2 regions of the Rhizobium sp. GCM10022189 genome follow, and region 1 is predicted to be linked to the other one. Evidence: predicted binding sites of a transcription regulator. Region 1 holds the regulator's gene; the other holds the start of a gene.
What was found. Region 1 encodes PhoB, which activates phosphate uptake and scavenging genes when phosphate is short. Its sites were predicted from a motif close to TGTCATNNANCTGTCAT; they were not measured.
Positions count from the first base shown of each region.

Region 2: the regulator PhoB is predicted to act here: its motif matches at 1,626-1,642, upstream of pstS (phosphate ABC transporter substrate-binding protein PstS).

Region 1 is NZ_JBHSOR010000049.1:613,779-618,203, reverse strand. It holds gene pstA (phosphate ABC transporter permease PstA) at 1-899, shown strand, start outside; gene pstB (phosphate ABC transporter ATP-binding protein PstB) at 914-1,729, shown strand; gene phoU (phosphate signaling complex protein PhoU) at 1,774-2,487, shown strand; gene phoB (phosphate regulon transcriptional regulator PhoB) at 2,618-3,301, shown strand; gene ACFPWW_RS24100 (pyrroline-5-carboxylate reductase) at 3,431-4,219, opposite strand.
Region 2 is NZ_JBHSOR010000057.1:39,449-43,873, reverse strand. It holds gene ACFPWW_RS27345 (cupin domain-containing protein) at 1-26, shown strand, start outside; gene ACFPWW_RS27340 (MarR family winged helix-turn-helix transcriptional regulator) at 36-512, opposite strand; gene ACFPWW_RS27335 (SDR family NAD(P)-dependent oxidoreductase) at 661-1,464, shown strand; gene pstS (phosphate ABC transporter substrate-binding protein PstS) at 1,757-2,779, shown strand; gene pstC (phosphate ABC transporter permease subunit PstC) at 2,868-3,845, shown strand; gene pstA (phosphate ABC transporter permease PstA) at 3,849-4,425, shown strand, end outside.

The DNA.
Region 1 (4,425 bases):
ACCCGTCGATCATCGGCAAGACCGTCAACGTCACGGTTCTCGCCGAAGCCAATATCGACAGCGCCAACAAGGGCCAGATCGATCTTTCGGTCGAGGAGAAGAACCGCAAGGTCAACGACAAGCAGGTCGGCTGGATGAACCAGCTGAAGGCGAGCGGTGCGCTCCAGAAGGAGTTCAACACCGGCCTCTTCGTCAACGGCAATTCCAGCCGCCCGGAAGCCGCAGGCCTCGGCGTCGCCCTCATCGGCTCGCTCTACCTGATGCTGATCGTTCTCGTCCTTGCGCTGCCGATCGGTGTGGCCGCCTCGATCTATCTCGAGGAATTCGCGCCGAAGAACAGGCTGACGGACCTGATCGAGGTCAATATCAACAACCTCGCCGCCGTCCCCTCCATCGTCTACGGCCTGCTCGGCCTGTCGGTCTTCATCAACTTCGCCGGCCTGCCGCGTTCGGCCTCGCTGGTCGGCGGCCTGGTGCTGACGCTGATGACGCTGCCGACGATCATCATCGCCACGCGTGCCGCACTGCGCGCCGTGCCGCCCTCGATCCGCTCCGCCGCCCTCGGCCTCGGCGCCTCGAAGATGCAGATGGTGTTCCACCATGTGCTGCCGCTTGCCATGCCCGGCATCCTGACCGGCACGATCATCGGCCTTGCCCACGCACTCGGCGAAACCGCGCCGCTCTTGCTCATCGGCATGGTCGCCTTCGTCGCCCAGGCGCCGACCACGCCGCTCGATCCCTCCACCGCACTTCCGGTTCAGGTCTACATGTGGGCCAACGAAGCCGAGCGCGCCTTCGTGGAAAGAACCTCGGGTGCCATCATCGTCCTGCTCCTGTTCCTCATCGTCATGAACATCGGAGCTATCCTCTTGCGTCGTCGCTTTGAGCGCCGCTGGTAAACGGAGTAGAGATCATGAACATGTTGACGGAAGCCGCAGTTGAGAAGGCGCTGGACCAGAAAATGAGCAACGTCCCGTATAAGATGATCGGTCAGGATGTCTCCGTTTATTACGGCGAGAAGCGCGCGCTTTTCGACGTCAATCTGAACATCCGCGAAAACACCGTGACCGCGCTGATCGGCCCGTCGGGCTGCGGCAAGTCCACCTTCCTGCGTTCGCTGAACCGCATGAACGACACGATCGACGGTTGCCGCGTCACCGGCAAGATTTCGCTCGACGGCGACGATATCTACGATCCGGATATCGATGTCGTCGAACTGCGCGCCCGCGTCGGCATGGTGTTCCAGAAGCCGAACCCGTTCCCGAAGTCGATCTACGAAAACGTCTCCTACGGCCCGCGCATCCACGGCCTTGCCAAGTCCAAGGCCGATCTCGACCAGATCGTCGAGTCGAGCCTGCAGCGCGCCGGCCTCTGGAACGAGGTCAAGGACCGCGTGCATGAATCCGGCACCGGCCTGTCCGGCGGCCAGCAGCAGCGCCTGTGCATCGCGCGCGCCGTCGCCGTCAGCCCGGAAGTCATCCTGATGGACGAGCCCTGCTCGGCGCTCGACCCGATCGCGACCGCCAAGGTCGAGGAGCTGATCCACGAGCTGCGCGAAAACTACACGATCGTCATCGTGACGCATTCCATGCAGCAGGCCGCTCGCGTATCACAGCGCACGGCCATGTTCCACCTCGGCAACCTGGTCGAGGAGAACGATACCGACAAGATGTTCACCAACCCGGACGACCCGCGCACCCAGGACTATATCATGGGCCGGTTCGGCTGATTTTGGCGATGTGAAGCCTTCCCGATTTTCGAGGACAAAGCCCAATGGCATCGACACATATTTTTTCCGCCTACGACGACGATCTGAAGTTCCTGTCCCGGCGCATTTCCGAGATGGGCGGCCTTGCCGAACAGATGGGCGCCGAAGCCGTCCGCGCGCTCGTCAACGGTGACACGGCGCTCGCCCAGAAGGTCATTTCCGACGACGTGATCCTCGATCACGCCGAGCGCGAAATCAACGACAAGGCGATCGTCACCATCGCCCGCCGCCAGCCGATGGCCTCCGACCTGCGCGAGATCATCGGTTCGATCCGGATCGCCGCCGATCTCGAGCGCGTCGGCGATCTCGGCAAGAACACCGCCAAGCGCGTCATCGCCGTGCAGAGCACCGGCGTCCCGCGCAAGCTCGCCCGCGGCCTCGAACACCTCTCCGAACTGGCGCTCGTCCAGCTCAAGGAAGTGCTCGACGTCTACACGACGCGTTCGGCCGACAAGGCCAAGTCCATCCGCGAGCGCGACGACGAGATCGACGCGATGTACACCTCGCTGTTCCGCGAACTGCTGACCTACATGATGGAAGATCCGCGCAACATCACGAGCTGCACGCATCTTCTCTTCTGCGCCAAGAACATCGAGCGCATCGGCGACCACGCGACCAACATCGCCGAGACGATCTACTATATGGCAACCGGTGCCCAGCCGGAGGGCGAGCGTCCGAAGGACGACAGCTCCAACACCGTCGGCGCCGTCACGGAGTAATCCCGGCCGCCGATTGCACGCGCGCCCCGCCCCGGGGGCGCGCGAGGGTGCAGCCAATTCCGACTTTCTGCATGATCCCTTGCTTAAATCACCCCCGGTTTAAGGATCGTGCATTAGGAGACTGACACGCATGATCCCAAGAGTTGCAGTTGTTGAAGATGAAGAGGCGCTGAGCGTGCTGCTGCGCTACAACCTCGAGGCCGAAGGTTTCGAGGTGGATACGATCCTCCGTGGCGACGAGGCCGAGATCCGGCTTCAGGAGCGCACGCCCGACCTGCTCATCCTGGACTGGATGCTGCCGGGCGTTTCCGGCATCGAGCTCTGCCGGCGGCTGCGCATGCGGCCGGAGACCGAGCGCCTGCCGATCATCATGCTGACGGCGCGCGGCGAAGAGAGCGAGCGTGTGCGCGGCCTTTCGACCGGCGCGGACGATTATGTCGTCAAGCCCTTCTCCACGCCGGAACTGGTTGCCCGCGTCAAGGCCATGCTGCGCCGCGCCCGCCCGGAGGTTCTCTCCACCGTTCTCAAATGCGGCGATATCGAGCTTGACCGTGAAACCCACCGCGTCCACCGCAAGAGCCGCGAAGTCCGCCTCGGCCCGACCGAATTCCGCCTGCTGGAATTTTTGATGTCGTCGCCGGGCCGCGTCTTCTCCCGCTCGCAGCTGCTCGACGGCGTCTGGGGCCACGATATCTACGTGGACGAACGCACCGTCGACGTCCATGTCGGCCGCCTGCGCAAGGCGCTGAACTTCTCCAACATGCAGGATGTCATCCGCACCGTGCGCGGCGCGGGATATTCGATGGAAGCCTGATCCGAGCAATCGGAGGTCACGAACGGGTCGCTCGCTTGCCGGGCGGCCCGTTTGTTTGTTCTGGCCCCCCGAACTCCTTATGAAAGCCGACACCAGGCGCCGAAAGCAAACGTCGAGAGACCCGGCGCCTTACAGGCGGACACGCGCAAGAATTCGATCAAGCGCCCTTTGCAGGGCCGCAGTGCCGCCAAACGCGCGAAAGTCTTCGAGCACCTGTTCATTCAATCCGCCCCTGGTCGAATGCTCGCCGATGAGTTCGTCAAAACGCGCGACAGGTTTTGCGCTAGCAGTATGGGCGAGACCGGAAAACAACTGGCGGAGGTAGGCGTCGCCAGCCGTTCCCGAAAGCCCCTGGCTCTGCAGCCAGGTCGAGGTCGCGTCCAGGATGCCGAAATAGGTGGCCATCAGGCAGCTCGCCACCGCGAGAAGTTCGAACTCCGCCTTGTTTTCGACCTGGATCGCTGTTCCGAGCGCCGAAAAGAGGGCGTGGGAAACCTCGTCGGGCGGGTAGATTGCAGTCGCGCCCTGAAGATCTGCGACGAACGGAAGGGGAATTGCCAGGCTTAGGCGAACCGGCTGGTCGATCCATGCCAGCAGCTGATCCATTGGTGTGACCGCGACAAAGCTGATGACATGGTGGTCCGGCCGAAATCGCAGCGAGCGGACGACCTCCTCGACAATTTGCGGCCTCACCGCCACGAATACGAGATCGGATCGGTCGAGAACATCCTGGTTGCCCAAAGCGATCGACACATTCCGGTTTGCCGCCGCGAGGCGGGCGGCGACGCCTGCGTTACGGGGTGACAGCATGACCGGTGTGTCGCAAAACGCTGTCTTCCCCAGACCGGTGACGACGGCCTCGGTAATCGTGCCCGTCCCGACGAACCCGATTGTCATGCGCTTTGGATCGATCTCCATTGGCACCCCTGAGCGACTGTGTGCGTCGCGCTGCTCGACGAGAATACCGCATCTGTATCAGAAAATCGCGCTACAGCGCCGCGACCACCGTTCCATGCCGGCCTGGGGCTGAAACACAGCCTTGCGGCACCCGCTCCCGGACTGCCTGCGAGGAAGGAATCCACATGAACGGTTGAATGCGCGACGATTGTCTGGCCATCACATCG
Region 2 (4,425 bases), on a different contig from region 1:
GCAAAGACTATGTGATCCGCCTCTGAGGGCGCGGCTTATTCGCCGCGATTGCCGGCGCGAAAGCGGGCGGCGAAATCCCGCGAGGCAATCAGGTTCAGCGTGTCGCGCAGCGCCTTTGCCTTCTCTTCGCCGAAAAGCTGCTCGAAGTGCTCGTGCGCTTGCCGCCACAGCCCGGTCGCTTCCTGCCATTTCTCGATGCCGGCTTGCGTCAGCCTGGCGCGCTTGACGCGGCGATCCTTCTCGTCGGGCACGAGTTCAACCAGTCCGTCGCGGATCAGCGGCTTCAGCGTGTGGCCGAGGGCCGAAAGATCCATCACCATGCTCTCGGCCAGCGCCTTGAGCGACGAGCCGGAATTCATGTGGATCTGCGTGATCAGCGTATATTGCGTGCCGCGAAGGCCGCTCGCGTCGATGGCGTCGTCATAGAGCTGGCCGAGCTGCCTTGTGGCGCGCTTCAGCGCGCTGTTGCTGCAGACCTGCCAGCCCTCGAAAAGTGTCGTCCGTTTGTTCATCACCGTTCTCCTGCGGCCGATGTCTCCAGTCTATTGCGATCCGTCAATCGCCGCCGCGCTTATTTTTCAGCGTGCCCCTTGCACATATTCTCCTCCCTTCTCAAATAGTGGCATATACCACTAAATTCCAGTCGTGAAAGGATGGAACATGTCTGCCTCTACTCTCGGAACTGCCCTTGTTACCGGCGCCTCGTCGGGCATCGGCGCAACCTATGCCGACCGTCTCGCCAGACGCGGCTACGATCTGCTGCTCGTCGCCCGCGACGCCTCCCGCCTGAATGCGCTCGCCGCAAAGCTTTCGGCGGAGCAGGGGGGCAAGGTGGATGTGCTTCCGGCGGACCTGACCAGGCGGGAAGACGTGCGCAAGGTCGAGCAGCGCCTGCGTGACGACGAGGCGATCACGCTTCTCGTCAACAATGCCGGTATCGGCCCGAAGGGCGCGCTGCTGGACGACGATATCGATTACCTCGAAACCATGATCGAGCTGAACGTGGTTGCCGCAAACCGGCTTGCCGTAGCCGCCGCCCAGATTTTTGCCGGGCGCGGCAAGGGCGCGGTCGTCAACATCGCTTCCGTCGTCGCCTTCATTCCCGAGCGTTTCAACGGCACCTACAGCGCCACCAAGGCTTTTGTGCTGAACCTCACTCATGCGCTGCATGCCGAAGCCGGCACCAGGGGCGTCAAGTTCCAGGCCGTGCTGCCGGGGCTGACCCGCACCGAGATCTTCGAGCGCGCCGGCCGCTCCTTCGACCACTTCCCGCCGTCCATGGTGATGGATGTGACCGACATGGTGGATGCCGCTCTCGCAGGCTTCGACCAGGGCGAACTGATCACCATTCCCTCTCTGCCTGAAATCGCCGATTTCGACGCTTTCACGGCCGCCCGCCACGGCCTCGGCCCCAACCTTTCCCATGACAGGCCGGCGCCCCGTTACGGCATTTCCCGGGCCTGATTGCGACAATTGCCGGCAGGGCTGCGGCAATCGACCGCAGCCCTGCGGCAATCGCGCCGCACCCTCTTCACTAAAGCTTTGTTAACGCCCGATTCATTCGGAAAGTCAGTGACTTCAGCAACTTATGCACAGCCTTGCATCGCACCTTGCCTGTCACAAACTGTCATCAAACTGTAATAATAGGCGCCTAGCCCCCCTGCTGTGACGGGGAAATTCAGCGCCCTCGATAATGGACACCCCCTCCATGGCGCCGGACCTCGTCGTCCTTTCGTTCCATCAGGGAAGAGTCCAAATGCTCACCAAGAAACTTCTTTCGGCCTGCCTCGGCGCTGGCCTGGTTGCCGCGCTGGCAGTCTCGGCCTCTGCTGCCGATATTACCGGTGCCGGTTCGACCTTCGTCTACCCGGTTCTTTCGAAGTGGTCGGCAGACTACAACAAGGAAACCGGCGACAAGCTGAACTACCAGTCGATCGGTTCGGGCGGCGGTATTGCCCAGATCAAGGCTGCAACGGTTGACTTCGGCGCTTCCGACGCCCCGCTCAAGCCGGAAGACCTGACGGCCGGCGGTTTCGGCCAGTTCCCGCTCGTTGTCGGCGGCATCGTTCCCGTCATCAACGTCAAAGGCATCAAATCAGGCGAACTCAAGCTCTCCGGCAAGGTTCTCGCCGATATCTACCTCGGCAACGTCACCAAGTGGAACGACAAGGCAATCGCCGACCTGAACCCCGGCCTGAAGCTGCCCGACAGCCAGATCGCCGTCGTTCACCGTTCGGACGGCTCGGGCACCTCCTTCAATTGGACGAACTTCTTCTCCAAGGTCAACGAAGACTGGAAGACCAAGGTCGGTGAAGGCACCGCCGTCAACTGGCCGGTCGGCATCGGCGGCAAGGGCAACGAAGGCGTCGCCGCTTACGTCACCCGCGTCAAGGATTCGATCGGCTACGTCGAATATGCCTACGCCCTGCAGAACAAGCTGCCCTACGTTCTCGTCCAGAACGCGGCCGGCCAGTATCCGAAGCCGAACGCCGAAAGCTTCTCGGCTGCCGCTGCCAGCGCCGAATGGGGCAAGGCCCAGGACTTCTACCTGATCATGACCAACGCTCCGGGCGAGAAGGCCTGGCCGATCACGGCAACCACCTGGGCGATCATGTACAAGGAGCCGAAGGATGCCGCCCGCTCCAAGGCTGCTTTCTCCTTCTTCAAGTGGGCTCTCGAAAAGGGCCAGAAGGAAGCGTCCTCGCTCGATTACGTCCCGCTTCCGGAGACCCTCGTGAAGCAGATCGAGGATTACTGGACAGCCTCCTTCAAGAGCTGATCCTGACGAAACTGCGGTCGGGGCGGGAAGCTTGGCTTTCCGCCCCGAATGCCGTTGACACCCCCTCAAAGCAGCAGAGCGTACGGATATGAGCGAAGCATTGGCATCGCTGCCCGCCGAGACCGCGGGCGTGAAGCGCCGCGACGGCGCTGCAGGCGATCGTATTTTCTATTGGATAGTCTTGGGCTGCGGCCTGTTTGTCCTGGTCGCCCTGCTGGCAGCGGCGATCTCCATGGCCATGGGCGGGCTGCTGGCGTTCCGCACCTTCGGTTTCGGCTTCCTGACCGGCACGGACTGGGATCCGGTCGCCGAGAAGTTTGCCGGCCTCGTGCCGATCTACGGCACGCTGGTCACGTCGGCGCTCGCCATGGTCATCGGCGTTCCCGTCAGTCTCGGCATTGCGGTTTTCATCACCGAGGTGGCGCCGCGCTCCGTTCGCGGGCCGATCGGCGGTGCCGTCGAGCTTCTGGCCGGCATCCCCTCGATCATCTACGGCATGTGGGGCCTCTTCACCTTCGCGCCCTTCATGTCGGATTATATCCAGCCGGTGCTGATCGACTGGCTCGGCCCGATCCCCCTGATCGGTGCCCTGTTCTCCGGCGCTCCGCTCGGCATCGGCATGCTGACCTCGGGCATCGTGCTGGCGATCATGATCATCCCCTTCATTTCCTCGGTCATGCGCGATGTCTTCCTGGTCGTTCCGGCGCAGCTCAAGGAATCGGCCTATGCACTCGGTTCGACCCGGTGGGAAGTGGTGCGCGACATCGTCATTCCGCACACCCGCACCGCCGTCGTCGGCGGCATCTTCCTCGGTCTCGGCCGCGCGCTCGGCGAGACGATGGCGGTGACGTTCGTGCTCGGCAACACCCATAACATCGCCATATCGCTGATGGAGCCCGGCACCTCGATTGCCGCAACGCTCGCCAACGAATTCGCCGAGGCGTCCGACGATCTCTACCGGTCGTCGCTCGCAGCCCTCGGCCTCATCCTCTTCGTCGTCACCTTCATCGTTCTGGCCGCCGCCAAGCTCATGCTGGTGCGCATGGCAAGGCAGAGGGGGGAATAATCCATGGCTACCTATTCCGGCTCCCTCTACCGTCGCCGCCAGCTCGGCAGCGCCATCGCGCTGACGCTCTGCGGTATCGCCACCGTGCTTGGCCTCGTCTTCCTCGTCTGGATCCTCTGGACGACGCTCGTCCACGGCCTGTCGGCGCTCAGCCCCAGCCTCGTCACCGAAATGACGCCGCCGCCCGGCGAAGACGGCGGCGGTCTTGCCAACGCCTTCATGGGCAGCCTGCTGATGGTCGTGCTCGCCGTCGTCATCGGCACGCCGATCGGCGTGCTGGCCGGCACCTACCTGTCGGAATTCGCCCGCGGCAAGCGGCTCGGCGAGGCGATCCGCTTCGTCAACGACATCCTGCTCTCGGCCCCGTCGATCATCATCGGCCTGTTCGTCTACGAGCTGGTCGTGCGCCCGACGGCGCGTTTCTCCGGCTTTGCCGGCGGCATCGCGCTCGCCTTCATCTTCCTGCCTGTCGTGGTGCGCACGACCGACGAGATGCTGCGGCTGGTGCCCGACGTCATGCGCGAGGCAGCCCTTTCGCTCGGCATCCCGCGCTGGAAGGTCACGCTCAACGTCCTCTACC